DNA from 3 places in the Citrobacter portucalensis genome. Region 3 is predicted to be linked to each of the others. Evidence: predicted binding sites of a transcription regulator. Region 3 holds the regulator's gene; each other region holds the start of a gene.
The links. The regulator CRP, encoded in region 3, controls carbon source genes, mostly activating them, when cyclic AMP is high. The targets are predictions, from matches to a motif close to ATGTGANNNNNNTCACAT.
Positions count from the first base shown of each region.

Region 1: serC (3-phosphoserine/phosphohydroxythreonine transaminase) is a predicted target of CRP. The motif match lies at 2,150-2,167, and genes of this name have one in related genera.
Region 2: LY264_RS21825 (glycine dehydrogenase) is a predicted target of CRP. The motif match lies at 3,002-3,019, and genes of this name have one in related genera.

Region 1 is NZ_CP092466.1:3,308,459-3,313,706, reverse strand. Features, by position in the region: gene ycaO (30S ribosomal protein S12 methylthiotransferase accessory factor YcaO) at 1-1,276, opposite strand, end outside; gene LY264_RS16200 (DUF421 domain-containing protein) at 1,412-2,104, shown strand; gene serC (3-phosphoserine/phosphohydroxythreonine transaminase) at 2,317-3,405, shown strand; gene aroA (3-phosphoshikimate 1-carboxyvinyltransferase) at 3,476-4,759, shown strand; gene loiP (metalloprotease LoiP) at 4,900-5,248, shown strand, end outside.
Region 2 is NZ_CP092466.1:4,508,027-4,513,274, reverse strand. Features, by position in the region: gene mpl (UDP-N-acetylmuramate:L-alanyl-gamma-D-glutamyl-meso-diaminopimelate ligase) at 1-284, shown strand, start outside; gene yjgA (ribosome biogenesis factor YjgA) at 384-935, opposite strand; gene pmbA (metalloprotease PmbA) at 1,031-2,383, shown strand; gene cybC (cytochrome b562) at 2,470-2,856, shown strand; gene LY264_RS21825 (glycine dehydrogenase) at 3,189-3,497, shown strand; gene LY264_RS21820 (SFCGS family glycine-rich protein) at 3,508-3,870, shown strand; gene LY264_RS21815 (DUF4312 family protein) at 3,873-4,172, shown strand; gene LY264_RS21810 (DUF4311 domain-containing protein) at 4,195-4,971, shown strand; gene LY264_RS21805 (DUF4310 family protein) at 4,983-5,248, shown strand, end outside.
Region 3 is NZ_CP092466.1:401,814-407,061, reverse strand. Features, by position in the region: partial or broken gene LY264_RS01880 (hydrolase) at 1-945, shown strand, start outside; gene LY264_RS01875 (YheU family protein) at 942-1,160, shown strand; gene LY264_RS01870 (phosphoribulokinase) at 1,214-2,083, shown strand; gene LY264_RS01865 (OsmC family protein) at 2,177-2,584, opposite strand; gene crp (cAMP-activated global transcriptional regulator CRP) at 2,893-3,525, shown strand; gene LY264_RS01855 (YccS/YhfK family putative transporter) at 3,577-5,248, shown strand, end outside.

The DNA.
Region 1 (5,248 bases), 2.2 Mb from region 3:
CTTCTTTATCCCACTCACTGCCTGGCAGAGAAAGAATGGTGTCACGCAGATGGGTGCCCATAGCGTTGTTGGCTAACCACAGATCTTCTGCCGGATAGATGTCAGACATTCCCGGAACAATAATGCGGCACGCGTAAACGCCCAGGTGCTCATAGTCAGCGATATACACTTCTTTATCTTCAGCATTGAAGATGGCCATCAGGGTGGCGAACTCTTCTTCCGTGGTGCCGGAGAAATTCCAGTCAACGAACGGATAGTCGGCATCCTGCTTGAACAGATCCCAGGAGATCAGACCGCTGGAATCGATGAAGTGAGTTTCAAGGTTGGTATGTTCTGCCACTTCCTCATCGTCGAAGGTCGGTGGGGTGAAGACATCAAGATCCTTCAGACCACGGCCCTGCAGCAGTTCAGTCACGGTACGCTCCAGCGCAACGCCGAAATCCGGGTGTGCGCCGAAGGAGGCAAAGCAGGTACCGTTGACCGGGTTGAACAGGACAACGCAAATCACCGGATACTTGCCGCCCAGCGAGCCATCGTAGGCAAAAATTGGGAAACCTTCCGCTTCCAGTGTGGCGATGGACTCCACCACTGCCGGATAGCGCGCCATCACCTCGGCCGGGATTTCCGGCAGGCTGATGCTTTCGGCGATAATACGGTTCTTCACATGGCGCTCAAAGACTTCAGACAGGCCCTGAACGCGAGCTTCGTTAGGTGTGTTACCCGCAGACATGCCGTTAGAAACATACAGGTTGCCGATAATATTCATCGGAATGTAGACGGTCTGGTTATCAGACTGGCGGGTAAACGGCAGGCCACAGACGCCACGCTCTTCATTACCAGACTGTAGATCGATAAGCATGCTGCCGGCCAGTTCGTTATCTGGATCGTAAAACGCACGCAGACGTGCATCCAGTAAACCTTCTGGAACATCGTCGTCTTCAGTCAGCGGGAACCATTTTTCGTTCGGATAATGCACGAACGGGCCATTGGCGATAGTTTCGCCCAGCCAGAAATCTGCAAAGAAGTAGTTAGTCGACAGACGCTCAAAGTATTCACCCAGCGCAGAAGCCAGCGCCGCTTTTTTTGTCGCACCTTTACCGTTGGTGAAGCACAGCGCGCATTCTTTGTCGCGAATATGTACAGACCAGACGTTAGGGACGGGATTCAACCACGAAGCTTCTTCAATTTGAAAACCAAGGTCGAGTAATTTTTGCTGGAAGCGAGCGATGGAGTCTTCCAGAGCGGCATCTTTGCCGGGGATAAATGTTTGCGTCATGAAAATCACTTTTGTCGTACGGAAAGCGCGCAATGATACGGGTTTTCAATGAACGGCGCTATCGCCGCCGGAGCCCAGGCGTAAATAAAACTATTGGCTATGCTTTCACACAGTCAACAATGTTAAGAGCACAAAATGAAAGCATTCGATTTACAGCGTATGGCACTGGATAAGGTGCCAATGGAGTTTCTTGGTGAGGTTGCGCTGCGCAGTCTCTATACCTTTATATTGGTTTTTCTGTTTTTAAAGCTTACAGGGCGGCGTGGCGTACGGCAGATGTCGCTTTTTGAAGTGCTGATTATTCTTACGCTGGGCTCTGCGGCGGGCGATGTTGCGTTTTATGACGATGTGCCGATGATTCCGGTGCTGGTGGTTTTTATTACCCTGGCGCTGCTTTATCGTCTTGTCATGTGGCTGATGTCACACAGCGAAAAGCTGGAAGATCTACTGGAAGGCAAGCCAGTGGTCATCATTGAAGACGGCGAGCTGGCATGGTCAAAGCTCAATAGCGCCAATATGACGGAATTTGAATTCTTTATGGAACTGCGTTTGAACGGCGTGGAGCAATTGGGACAAGTGAAACTGGCTATTCTGGAGACGAATGGGCAAATCAGCGTCTACTTCTTTGCCGATGAAGACGTAAAGCCGGGGCTCAGTATTTTGCCTAAACGTTGTACGCAACGATTTAAAGTAATACCTGAAGCAGGGGACTATGCCTGCATACGTTGTAGCGAAGTGGTGCAAATGAAGGCCGGAGATCATCAATTATGTCCGCGCTGTGCAAATCCAGAATGGTCGAAGGCCAGTCGGGCAAAACGGGTTACCTGACAGCAAAAATCTCGGTTTTTACCCGTCAATCCGATAGATTCTGTTGTGTGACCGATGACACATTTTTACCCTTGCCAGTTTTACCCATTGCGGCGCGTGTCACTGAATGATAAAACCGATATCCACAGGAATAACTTATACCAATGTCTGTCACCGGATTATCGTCAATGACAGGATGTTGATTGGACAACAACACAACGTGGTGAGGGGAAATGGCTCAGGTCTTCAATTTTAGTTCTGGTCCGGCAATGTTACCGGCAGAAGTACTTAAACTGGCTCAACAGGATCTTTGTGACTGGAACGGTCTTGGCACGTCAGTGATGGAAATTAGCCACCGTGGCAAAGAATTCATCCAGGTCGCAGAGGAAGCGGAGCAGGATTTTCGCGATCTTCTCAGCATCCCCTCCAACTATAAAGTGTTGTTCTGCCATGGCGGTGGTCGCGGGCAGTTCGCGGGTATCCCGTTAAATATTCTGGGCGATAAAACCACCGCGGATTACGTCGATGCCGGTTATTGGGCCGCCAGCGCAATTAAAGAAGCGAAAAAATACTGCACGCCAAACGTTATTGATGCCAAAGTCACCGTGGACGGCCTGCGTGCTGTTAAGCCGATGAGTGAATGGCAGCTTTCTGATAACGCGGCATACCTGCACTATTGCCCGAACGAAACCATCGATGGCATTGCGATCGATGAAACGCCGAATTTTGCCAGCAACGTTGTGGTCACGGCGGATCTGTCCTCCACCATTCTTTCCGCACCGCTTGACGTTAGCCGTTATGGCGTAATTTATGCCGGGGCACAGAAAAATATCGGCCCGGCCGGTCTGACGATTGTCATCGTCCGTGAAGATTTACTGGGTAAAGCTCATGTCTCATGCCCGTCAATCCTCGACTATACCGTGCTGAATGACAACGATTCCATGTTCAATACGCCGCCAACCTTTGCCTGGTATCTGTCTGGCCTGGTCTTTAAATGGCTGAAAAAGCAGGGCGGTGTTAATGCGATGGATAAAATTAACCAGCAAAAAGCGGAATTGCTCTACGGCGTAATCGATAACAGCGATTTCTACCGTAACGATGTGGCGAAATCCAACCGTTCACGCATGAACGTACCGTTCCAGTTGGCTGACAGCGCATTGGATAAACTGTTCCTGGAAGAGTCTTTTGCTGCGGGCCTGCACGCGCTGAAAGGGCATCGTGTAGTCGGCGGTATGCGTGCGTCCATCTACAATGCCATGCCGCTTGAAGGTGTTAAAGCACTGACCGATTTCATGGTCGATTTCGAACGCCGCCGCGGCTAATCTGCTGTACTTTTCATCCCCACAGCCCGTCTGTGGGGTTTTTATGTCTGTTTTTTGAGAGTCGAGTTTCATGGAATCCCTGACGTTACAACCCATTGCGCGGGTGGATGGCACCATCAATCTGCCTGGATCCAAAAGTGTTTCTAACCGCGCTTTGCTGCTGGCTGCATTAGCCAATGGCACCACTGTCCTGACCAATCTGCTGGACAGCGATGATGTTCGCCATATGCTCAATGCTCTGAATGCGTTAGGGATTAGCTATACCCTTTCTGCCGATCGTACCCGCTGCGAGATAGTTGGCAATGGCGGTGCGTTGCACGCAGAAGGTGCAGTTGAGCTGTTCCTTGGCAACGCCGGAACCGCAATGCGCCCACTGGCCGCAGCGCTATGTCTGGGCAGCAATGACATCGTGCTGACGGGCGAACCGCGCATGAAAGAGCGCCCGATTGGCCATTTGGTTGATGCGCTGCGCCAGGGCGGAGCCAAAATTGACTATCTGGAGCAGGAAAACTATCCACCTTTACGTCTGCGCGGTGGCTTTACCGGAGGGCAGGTTGAGGTAGACGGTAGCGTTTCCAGCCAGTTCCTTACTGCGCTGCTGATGACTGCGCCGCTGGCGCCGCAGGATACGACGATCGCAATTAAAGGTGAACTGGTATCCAAACCCTACATTGATATCACACTGAACCTGATGAAAACGTTTGGTGTTGAAATTGAAAATCAAAACTACCAGCGCTTTGTCGTGAAGGGGCAGCAGCAGTATCAGTCACCGGGAGCATACCTGGTTGAAGGCGATGCTTCTTCCGCTTCCTATTTCCTCGCGGCGGGTGCTATTAAAGGCGGTACGGTAAAAGTTACCGGGATTGGCCGCAACAGCATGCAGGGTGATATTCGTTTTGCCGATGTACTGGAAAAAATGGGTGCGACCATTACATGGGGCGACGATTTTATTGCCTGTACTCACGGCGAGTTGAACGCAGTGGATATGGATATGAACCATATTCCTGACGCGGCGATGACCATTGCAACGGCGGCGCTGTTTGCGAAAGGCACCACGACTTTACGTAACATCTACAACTGGCGTGTCAAAGAGACCGATCGTCTGTTCGCGATGGCGACGGAGTTACGCAAAGTGGGCGCGGAAGTGGAAGAGGGGCATGACTTTATCCGCATCACCCCGCCTGCGACATTGCAATTTGCGGACATCGCGACCTACAACGATCACCGCATGGCAATGTGTTTCTCGCTGGTGGCGTTGTCTGACACGCCGGTGACCATTCTTGACCCAAAATGTACCGCCAAAACCTTCCCGGATTATTTCGAACAGTTGGCTCGTATTAGTACATCTGCCTGATTCTCCCGGAACGCCGATCCTCCCGGACTGGCGTTCCGAGGTCCGTAACCGCACTGTTTTTATGCTTTCAACTAATGCTAATTTGTTGATGATTTAACTTATTTATTTGTTTTTACTATAAATATCAACGGAAGATTAGCATGAAGCATAAATCACTCTTTTTGGCGTTAGCAGTTTCCGCCACGTTGCTGGCTGGTTGTAAAAATGGTGTGAATGGCGACCTTGTTGCCAGTTCCGGTATGGCTGCTTATAAAGCAGCGACACTTTCTGATGCTGATGTCAAAGCCCTCTCTAACAGTTCATGTAAGCAGATGGATAGCGAAAATCAGCTGGCGGGCGCGAAAAGCAAGTACACTAAGCGCCTGAATAAAATTGCGAAAGCGTTGGGTAATAACATTGATGGAACGCCAGTTAACTATAAAGTTTATATGACCAGTGATATCAATGCCTGGGCAATGGCGAATGGATGCGTACGTGTTTATTCGGGCT
Region 2 (5,248 bases), 1.0 Mb from region 3:
TGAAAATGGGTCTGTGCAAAGACGATCTGGCGCCGTCGTTAGGGCGTGCAGACGAAGTGTTCCTGCTGCAACCCCCGCACATTCCGTGGCAGGTAGCAGAAGTCGCTGAAGCCTGCGTTCAGCCGGCACACTGGAGCGGCGATGTGGATGCACTGGCAGATATGGTGGTGAAAACCGCACAGCCTGGCGATCACATTCTGGTGATGAGCAACGGCGGGTTTGGCGGTATTCATCAAAAACTGCTGGATGGTCTGGCGAAGAAAGCTCAGGCAGAAGAAGAGTAAAAAAATGCCCGGTGGCGCTACGCTTACCGGGCCTACAAAGGATCGTAGGCCGGATAAGGTATTTGCACCGCCATCCGGCACTTTCGGCGGACGAAGAGGTTACGCCTCGTTTTCCGCCAGTTCACGCAGATACTGGAAGATCTGGCGGGAAGATTTTGGCGGCTTGTTGCCCGCTTTTTCTTTCCTGGCGTTACGCACCAGCGAACGCAGTTGCTGACGGTCGGCGTCAGGCCACAGGTTCATCACTTCTTCGATAGCTTCATCGCTACCGTCAACCATACGGTCACGCAGTTGCTCCAGCTTATGGAAGACAACGACCTGTTGGTTATGACGGTTTTTTAGCTTGTCCAACGCCTGACGGATAGGATCAACATCGCGCTGGCGCAACATTTTGCCAATCAGCTGCAGCTGACGACGGCGACCTTCCATCTTAATACGCTGGGCCAGCTCAATCGCGGCACGTAAATCCGCATCGAGCGGGATTTTGTCCAGCGCGTTTTTCCCCAGTTTTACCAGTTCCACACCCAGGTGTTTTAACTCCTCGGCGTCACGTTTTATTTCACTTTTACTGACCCAGATAATTTCATCGTCTTCGTCTTCGATGTCATCACCGGGAACGTCGTCGAGCCAGTCTTCGGGCTGCTTAGTCATGTCAGGCTCCTTAAAAAAAGAGGCTAATGTTACCAGTTAAGATGCGCACTGAAAAACGGTTCTCTGTTAGACTTCAGAGAAACTCTCTCTACATTATGGCATTTGCGATGAAAGTAATCTCACAAGTTGAAGCGCAGCGTAAGATTCTGGAAGAAGCAGTCTCGACGGCACTGGAATTAGCATCAGGTAAGTCGGATGGCGCGGAAGTCGCTGTGAGCAAGACCACGGGTATTAGCGTCAGCACCCGTTATGGTGAAGTGGAGAACGTCGAATTCAATAGCGATGGTGCACTGGGGATTACGGTTTACCACCAGAACCGTAAGGGCAGCGCATCGTCCACCGATTTAAGCCCGCAGGCGATTGCACGCACCGTGCAGGCCGCGCTGGACATTGCACGTTACACTTCGCCGGACCCGTGCGCGGGCGTGGCAGATAAAGAACTGCTGGCCTTTGATGCGCCCGATCTGGACCTGTTCCACCCGGCGGAAGTTTCCCCTGACGAAGCTATCGAACTGGCTGCCCGCGCTGAACAGGCGGCGTTGCAGGCCGACAAACGCATCACCAACACCGAAGGCGGCAGCTTTAACAGCCACTATGGTATCAAAGTGTTTGGCAACAGCCACGGTATGCTGCAGGGCTACTGCTCCACGCGCCATTCCCTTTCCAGTTGCGTAATCGCAGAAGAAAATGGTGATATGGAGCGTGATTACGCTTACACCATTGGCCGGGCGATGGGCGATCTGCAAACGCCGGAGTGGGTGGGGGCAGACTGCGCTCGCCGTACCTTATCTCGCCTGTCTCCGCGTAAGCTTTCCACCATGAAAGCGCCGGTGATTTTCGCCAATGAAGTGGCGACCGGACTGTTCGGACACCTGGTTGGCGCCATTGCGGGCGGCTCGGTGTACCGCAAATCCACCTTCCTGCTCGACTCGCTGGGCAAGCAAATTCTGCCGGAATGGCTGACCATTGAAGAACATCCACACTTGCTGAAAGGGCTGGCGTCTTCACCGTTCGACAGCGAAGGCGTACGGACCGAACGCCGCGACATTATTAAAGACGGTGTGCTGACTCAGTGGCTGCTGACCAACTACTCCGCACGTAAGCTGGGGCTTAAGAGCACCGGTCATGCAGGCGGGATCCACAACTGGCGAATTCCGGGACAGGGTCTAAGCTTCGAGCAGTTGCTCAAAGAGATGGGCACAGGTCTTGTGGTTACCGAGCTGATGGGACAGGGCGTAAGCGGCATTACCGGCGATTACTCGCGCGGCGCGGCGGGCTTCTGGGTCGAAAACGGTGAAATTCAGTACCCGGTGAGTGAAATTACCATCGCCGGTAACTTAAAAGAGATGTGGCGTAATATCGTCACCGTCGGCAACGATATTGAAACGCGCAGTAATATTCAGTGTGGTTCGGTCCTGTTGCCGGAGATGAAGATCGCCGGGCAATAATACCCGTCATACTTCAAGCTGTGGCGTGAATTATTGAGGGTATCTGGCGTTTGTTTATTTTTGAATAATAAAAAAGGAAGTGAGCAATGCGTAAACACCTGTTAGCGATCGTCGCAGCTTCAACGCTGGTTCTTGGTTCTTCTGCGTTTGCAGCCGATCTTGAAGACGATATGGGGATCCTCAACGACAACCTGAAAATCGTCGAAAAAACGGATAATGCGACTGAACTGAAAGATGCGTTAACCAAAATGCGTGCAGCTGCGCTGGACGCGCAAAAGGGAACGCCGCCGAAGCTGGAAAACAAATCCCCGGACAGCCCGGAGATGAAGGATTTCCGCCACGGCTTTGACACGCTGATCGGTCAGATCGACGGTGCGTTGAAGCTGGCGAACGAAGGTAAAGTTAAAGAGGCGAAAGCCGTTGCGGAAGAGCTGAAAACCACGCGCAACGAAAACCACAAGAAGTTCCGCTAATCTGCGCTATCCGGCCTGCATACCCGTAGGTCGGATACAACACCCCGCTACTGCACGTCCCATAAGTAAACGCTATCCCCATCACATTTTTTCATTTTTATCGCCCATTCATTGTTCGCACTTCCTTCCATTTTTCTGCTCGCTCTTGCGATCTCAATCACATTCTTCCAGTGATAAATCGTGGTTCCAGCTCTTTTTGCGGCACAGATCACTATCGCTGCACACCTTTCCACTTCGAAGTGGAAAACAACTCGCTACAAACTCATAACCTCCGTCGCTAATTTATCCTCAGAGACATTAACGGGGTAAGACGAGTGAATAACGGAGCTGTAATGAATGACATGGGGGAATCGGTGGAACTGGCCGACCGCATGCTGGCGCAGGTGTATGCCTTGCTGCGTGAACGCAACATTATTCCCAACGCCGTACAGGAACAGATGCTGACGTCGCATGTTCGCGCCATGGCGCACCGCTCGGTAACGGGTGAACCCTTACCAGAGGTCGATGCCAGCTTGTTTGATGAAATATCTGCCGAATCAATGGCGCTTGCCCGCGACGTGGTCGCCGAGTTTGGCAATCTTCCTGAGGAAGAGGCCTGGCTGCTGTCGGTGCACTTCGAAGTCGCGAAAGACAACCTTTAAGGAGCAAAAGATGGAACAGATTACCGTAGTGATTGGCGATCGTCTGGGTAAAGGCCAGAAAGTGGCGGCAGGCGTAGAGAAAGCGGGTGGCCGTGCCGTTGTGGTGCCGGGCGTTGCAGCAGATATGAAGCTGGGTGACGTGATGAAAGCGGAAAACGCCACCTTTGGTATCTCGTTTTGCGGCAGCGGTGGTGCGGGTGCGATTACCGCGCAGACCAAATACGGCTACAAGGCGAAATACGGCATGCGATCGGTCGATGAAGGGGTAACCGCCATCAACGAAGGGTGCAACGTACTGGGATTCGGCTTTATGGACAAAGAAGAGCTCGGCGAGCGCCTGGTGCAGGCGTGGCAAAAGAAATACGGCGCTTAAGCATGAAAGAGCAATTCACCACCACGGTGAGAGTCACGGGTAAGGGCGAGACCAAAGCTCGCGCCTTTGCCGATGCCCTGAACCACGTTCAGGCTGCGGTGATGAAAGCGTCGCCGCATATCTTACTGCGTATTGAGCCACAGGATGTGCAGGTTGTTCAAGCGCGTGAATCGGTGCGTAAAGAGGCGTTTTTATTCCTCTTATTGCGCCGGGAAAGACGCACTTTCAGCGTGGAGCTGGACGTGACCGTCAACGTGACTGCCATCAATCTCGACAAGGTGGATTTCGTTACGCAACGCTGATTTTCTATTAAAAGGCATAATTATGTTCCTGATAATATTAATAAAATCGCTCATCATCGGCGCGTTGGTTGGCGTTGGTGTCGGCGCTGGGGCTGCACGCATGTTTCATGCGCCTACCACTCAAGGGATGGGCGCGTTTCGTACTCTGGGAGAACTGAATTCCTGCGAAGGGGATCCGGCTTCTCACTTCTCGTTCGGCCTGGGCTTCTTCTTTAACGCCTGGGCTTCCTCTGTTGCGGCGGGGGCGTTCACGCAGGACGTCGACCATCGCATCATCCCCAACTGGGGCGCCGCCGCGCTGATGATTAAAAATCGCAACGTCGGTGAAACGCTGCACGACCCCAAACACATGGCAATTGCCTGCGGCGTTATCGGGATGATCGTGGTGACCTTCCTGAACCTCACCGCATCATCTGTACCGGAAGCCTTGCAGGTTACCGCCGTCAAGGTGCTGGTGCCCGCGGCTAACCTGCTGGTTAACACCGTGATGCCAGTAATCTTCTGGCTGGCGGCGATCGATGCCGGTAAGAAATCTGGCTTCTGGGCCACCGTTTTTGGCGGCGCGGCGCAGCTGATCATGGGTAACGCCGTTCCGGGTCTGGTTCTCGGCATTTTGATCGGCAAAGGTGTTGAAGAGAGCGGCTGGAACCACGTCACTAAAGTGATGATGGTGGCTATCGTCGCGCTGTTTGTCCTGAGCGGCTTCTTCCGTGGCTTCGACATGAAGATGATCGAATCCTTCCATCTGACCGTGCCTAACTGGCTCGAACTTATCCACAACTCGCTCAGCGGCAAATAACGGAGGTCATCATGGAACAGAATAAAGGTTTTTGGTTCGCTGACTGGTCGTTCCCGATCTTCGTGGGCCTGCTCTCCTCTGGCGTGTTTGCCGGAACACACATGTACTACCTGTACGGTATTGGCGCATTTAACGAAGTGGCTTTTGTGGCGATGCTGAAGGCGGGAATGGATACCGGATCCTACGGAGCAGTGGCGGCATTTGGCGCAAGCTTCCTGTTTGCCCGCATCATTGAAGGTTCGCTGGTGGGGATTTTGGATATCGGCGGGGCGATTCA
Region 3 (5,248 bases):
AACCGCCATCTGCAGACGATGCTGCCGCGTTTAATTCGCCGCAAGGTGAAGTTCGACGCCCATTGGCAGCGTCTGGAATTACCCGACGGTGATTTCGTCGATCTGGCGTGGAGTGAAGATCCGCAACAGGCGAAACACAAACCGCGCCTGGTGGTTTTTCACGGTCTGGAAGGCAGTCTGAACAGCCCCTACGCACATGGCCTGATTGAAGCAGCACAAAAGCGCGGCTGGCTGGGCGTGGTTATGCATTTTCGCGGTTGCAGCGGCGAACCCAATCGTCTGAACCGCATTTATCACTCCGGTGAAACAGAAGATGGCACCTGGTTTTTACACTGGCTGGAGCGTGAGTTCGGTCGCGTACCGACCGCGGCGGTAGGTTATTCACTCGGTGGAAACATGCTGGCTTGCCTGCTGGCAAAAGAAGGCAACGATATTCCGATAGATGCGGCGGTTATCGTTTCTGCACCTTTCGTGCTCGAAGCCTGTAGCTACCATATGGACAAGGGCTTCTCCCGGGTCTACCAGCGCTACCTGCTCAATCTGTTGAAAGCCAATGCCTCACGGAAGCTTGAAGCTTATCCAGGTTCGTTGCCGGTGAGTCTGGCCCAGTTGAAATCTTTACGCCGCATTCGCGATTTTGACGATCTAATCACCGCCAAAATCCACGGTTTCGCCGATGCTATAGACTATTACCGCCAGTGCAGCGCCATGCCGTTGCTCAATCGGATAGCCAAACCAACGCTGATTATCCATGCGAAAGACGATCCGTTTATGGATCATCATGTGATCCCGAAACCGGAAAATCTGCCCTCACAGGTGGAGTACCAGCTTACTGAACACGGCGGCCACGTCGGATTTATAGGTGGCACGGTGCGCCGTCCTGTGATGTGGCTGGAATCAAGAATCCCGGACTGGCTGACAACGTATCTGGAGGCATCATCATGATTATCCCCTGGCAAGATATCTCCCCGGACGCGCTGGACAATTTGATTGAAAGCTTTGTCTTGCGCGAAGGCACCGATTATGGTGAACATGAACGCTCGCTCGAACAAAAAGTCGCCGACGTCAAACGCCAACTACAATCAGGTGAAGCCGTGCTGGTGTGGTCTGAACTGCATGAAACGGTCAACATTATGCCGAGGAAGCAGATTCACGAGTAATCCGTAGCCGCCGGCCGACTTTACTATAATTACAACCATTTCATGGAGTTGTTATGTCTGCCAAACATCCGGTGATTGCGGTAACAGGATCCAGCGGCGCGGGGACCACCACCACCAGCCTCGCGTTTCGTAAAATTTTCGCGCAGTTAAATCTGCGCGCCGCCGAGGTGGAAGGTGACAGTTTTCATCGCTATACCCGTCCGGAAATGGACATGGCGATTCGCAAAGCGCGCGATGCCGGGCGGCATATCAGCTATTTTGGCCCCGAAGCTAATGACTTCGGCTTGCTGGAACAAACCTTCATCGAATACGGTCAGACGGGCAAAGGCCAGTCGCGAAAATATCTGCACACTTACGATGAGGCCGTACCGTGGAACCAGGTTCCGGGGACATTCACGCCCTGGCAGCCGCTGCCTGAACCGACGGATGTACTGTTCTACGAAGGGCTGCACGGCGGTGTTGTCACCCCGCAGCAAAACGTGGCCCGGCATGTCGATCTGCTGGTTGGCGTGGTACCTATCGTAAACCTGGAATGGATCCAGAAGCTGACCCGCGATACCAGCGAGCGTGGACATTCGCGTGAAGCGGTGATGGACTCGGTGGTGCGTTCAATGGACGATTACATCAATTACATCACGCCGCAGTTTTCCCGGACGCATATTAACTTCCAGCGCGTACCGACCGTCGATACCTCCAACCCCTTTGCCGCTAAGAGCATTCCATCACTGGATGAAAGCTTTGTCGTGATTCATTTTCGTAACCTGGAAGGGATCGACTTCCCGTGGTTACTGGCCATGTTGCAGGGATCATTCATTTCCCATATCAATACGTTAGTCGTACCTGGCGGCAAGATGGGTCTGGCGATGGAATTGATTATGCTGCCGCTGGTACAGCGACTGATGGAAGGTAAGAAGATAGAGTGATGTGGTCTTTTGCCGGATGGCGGCTGATGCCTTATCCGGCCTACGTGTTTATATCCTGTAGGCCTGATAAGTGAAACGCCATCAGGCATGACATCACGCAGCAGCAACCACTTCATAGGAATGGGTAATATTCACTGCCTTTTCCAGCATCAACGCCACGGAGCAGTATTTTTCCGCTGAAAGATCGACGGCGCGGGAGACTGACGCATCTTTCAGATCGTTACCCGTTACGATGAAATGCAGGTTGATGTGGGTAAACAGGCGCGGCGCTTCATCACGACGCTCTGAAGTCAGTTTCACTTCGCAGTTGGTCACATCCTGACGACCCTTTTGCAGGATCGATACCACATCAATTGCGCTACAACCGCCGGCAGCCATTAATACCATTTCCATCGGGCTCGGCGCTTTATCACCGGAGTTACCGTCCATCAAAATTTGGTGGCCAGAGGCGGACTCACCGAGGAAGGTTAACCCCTCAACCCACTTTACACGCGCTTGCATATTTCGTAACTCCAATGTTTCAATTTTCCTGACAGATTACGCGCACATAACAATTCTCGCAACGGAAGGCGACCTGCGTCATGCTGAAGCGAGACACCAGGAGACACACGGCGAAAGCTATGCTAAAACAGACGGGATGCTACAGTAATACATTGACGTACTGCATGTATGCAGAGGACATCACATTACAGGCTGCAGTATATTTTTGACAGCCCCTTTCCCAGGTAGCGGGAAGCATATTTTTGCAAACCCAGAGGCAGCGTCGTTTTCTGGCTCTGGAGACAGCTTATAACAGAGGATAACCGCGCATGGTGCTTGGCAAACCGCAAACAGACCCGACTCTCGAATGGTTCTTGTCTCATTGCCATATTCATAAGTACCCATCGAAGAGCACGCTGATTCACCAGGGTGAAAAAGCGGAAACGTTGTATTACATCGTTAAAGGCTCCGTGGCAGTGCTGATCAAAGATGAAGAAGGGAAAGAAATGATCCTTTCTTATCTGAATCAGGGCGATTTTATTGGTGAATTAGGCCTCTTCGAAGAAGGTCAGGAACGTAGCGCCTGGGTACGTGCCAAAACCGCATGTGAAGTCGCTGAAATTTCCTACAAAAAATTTCGCCAATTAATCCAGGTCAACCCGGATATTCTGATGCGCCTGTCTTCTCAGATGGCTCGTCGTCTGCAGGTCACGTCTGAAAAAGTGGGCAACCTTGCCTTCCTCGACGTAACCGGTCGTATCGCGCAGACTCTGCTGAATCTGGCGAAACAGCCTGATGCGATGACCCACCCGGACGGCATGCAGATTAAAATCACCCGTCAGGAAATCGGCCAGATCGTTGGCTGCTCCCGTGAGACCGTCGGTCGTATTCTGAAGATGCTGGAAGATCAGAACCTGATCTCCGCACACGGTAAGACCATCGTCGTCTACGGCACGCGTTAACCCCATCGAAGTGGCGCGTTACCCAGTAATGCGCCACTTTTGTTTACTCCGATGTGGCGAAGACTGATATACCACCCAGAGATCAACTACGCACTACGACAAACGCTGGTGCTATGTTTACCTGTGGCTGTTGGTCTGATCATCGGTCAGCTTCATTTGGGGCTTCTCTTTTCCCTCGTCCCTGCCTGCTGCAACATTGCCGGTCTTGATACCCCGCACAAGCGCTTTTTCAAACGCTTAGTCATTGGTGCATCGCTGTTTGCCGGGTGCAGCTTGATCATGCAGCTACTGCTTGCGCAAACTATACCGCTACCATTGATCCTCACCGGCCTGACGCTCATTCTTGGCGTAACCGCCGAGCTAAGCCCCTTGCATGCGCGATTACTGCCAGCCTCGCTTATCGCGGCGATTTTCACGCTCAGCCTGGCCGGGAATATGCCCGTCTGGGAGCCGCTGCTGATCTACGCGCTGGGCACGTTATGGTATGGCCTGTTCAACTGGTTCTGGTTCTGGATGTGGCGCGAGCAACCGCTCCGCGAATCGCTCAGCTTGCTGTACCGTGAATTAGCCGATTACTGTGAAGCCAAGTACAGCATGCTGACCCAGCATGCCGACCCAGAAAAAGCGCTGCCTCCCCTGCTGGTTCGCCAACAAAAGGCGGTGGATCTGATTACCCAGTGCTATCAGCAAATGCATATGCTGTCGGCACATCACAACAACGAATACAAACGCCTGCTGCGTGCCTTTCAGGAGGCGCTGGATTTACAGGAGCATATTTCCGTTAGCCTCCACCAGCCAGAAGAAGTGCAAAAACTGGTTGAGCGTAGCCACGCGGAGCAGGTAATTCGCTGGAACGCGCGAACCGTCGCCGAACGCCTTCGGGTACTGGCCGATGATATTTTGTATCACCGCTTGCCGACCCGTTTCTCGATGGAAAAGCAGATTGGCACGCTGGAGAAAATCGCCAGGCAGCATCCGGACAATCCGGTGGGGCAATTTTGCTACTGGCACTTCAGCCGTATTGCCCGCGTGCTACGGACCCAGCGCCCGCTGTATGCCCGTGACTTAATGGCTGACAAGCAGCGTCGGTTGCCACTGATCCCTGCCCTGAAAAACTACCTGTCGTTGAAATCCCCAGCGCTGCGCAATGCCGGACGCATCAGCGTTATGTTGAGTATCGCCAGCCTGATGGGCAGCGCTTTACACCTGCCAAAGCCTTACTGGATTTTGATGACAGTCCTGTTTGTTACGCAAAATGGCTACGGGGCGACCCGGGTGCGCATCTTACACCGTTCCGTAGGTACGCTCGTTGGACTGGTTATTGCCGGCGTCACATTGCACTTTCATATTCCCGAAGGTTTCACGCTGGCGGCCATGCTGCTGATCACCCTGGTGAGCTATCTGATCATCCGTAAAAACTACGGCTGGGCTACCGTCGGTTTTACGGTAACGGCGGTATACACCCTGCAACTACTGACGCTGAATGGGGAAGAGTTTATCGTGCCGCGGTTTGTCGATACGGTCATTGGCTGCTTAATCGCCTTTGGCGGCACGCTCTGGCTGTGGCCACAGTGGCAGAGCGGTCTGCTGCGTAAGAACGCCCACGATGCGTTAGAAGCCGACCAGGAGGCAATTCGTCTGATCCTCAGCAACGATCCACAGGCCACGCCGCTGGCGTATCAACGCATGCGCGTCAACCAGACGCAAAACACGCTGTTCAACT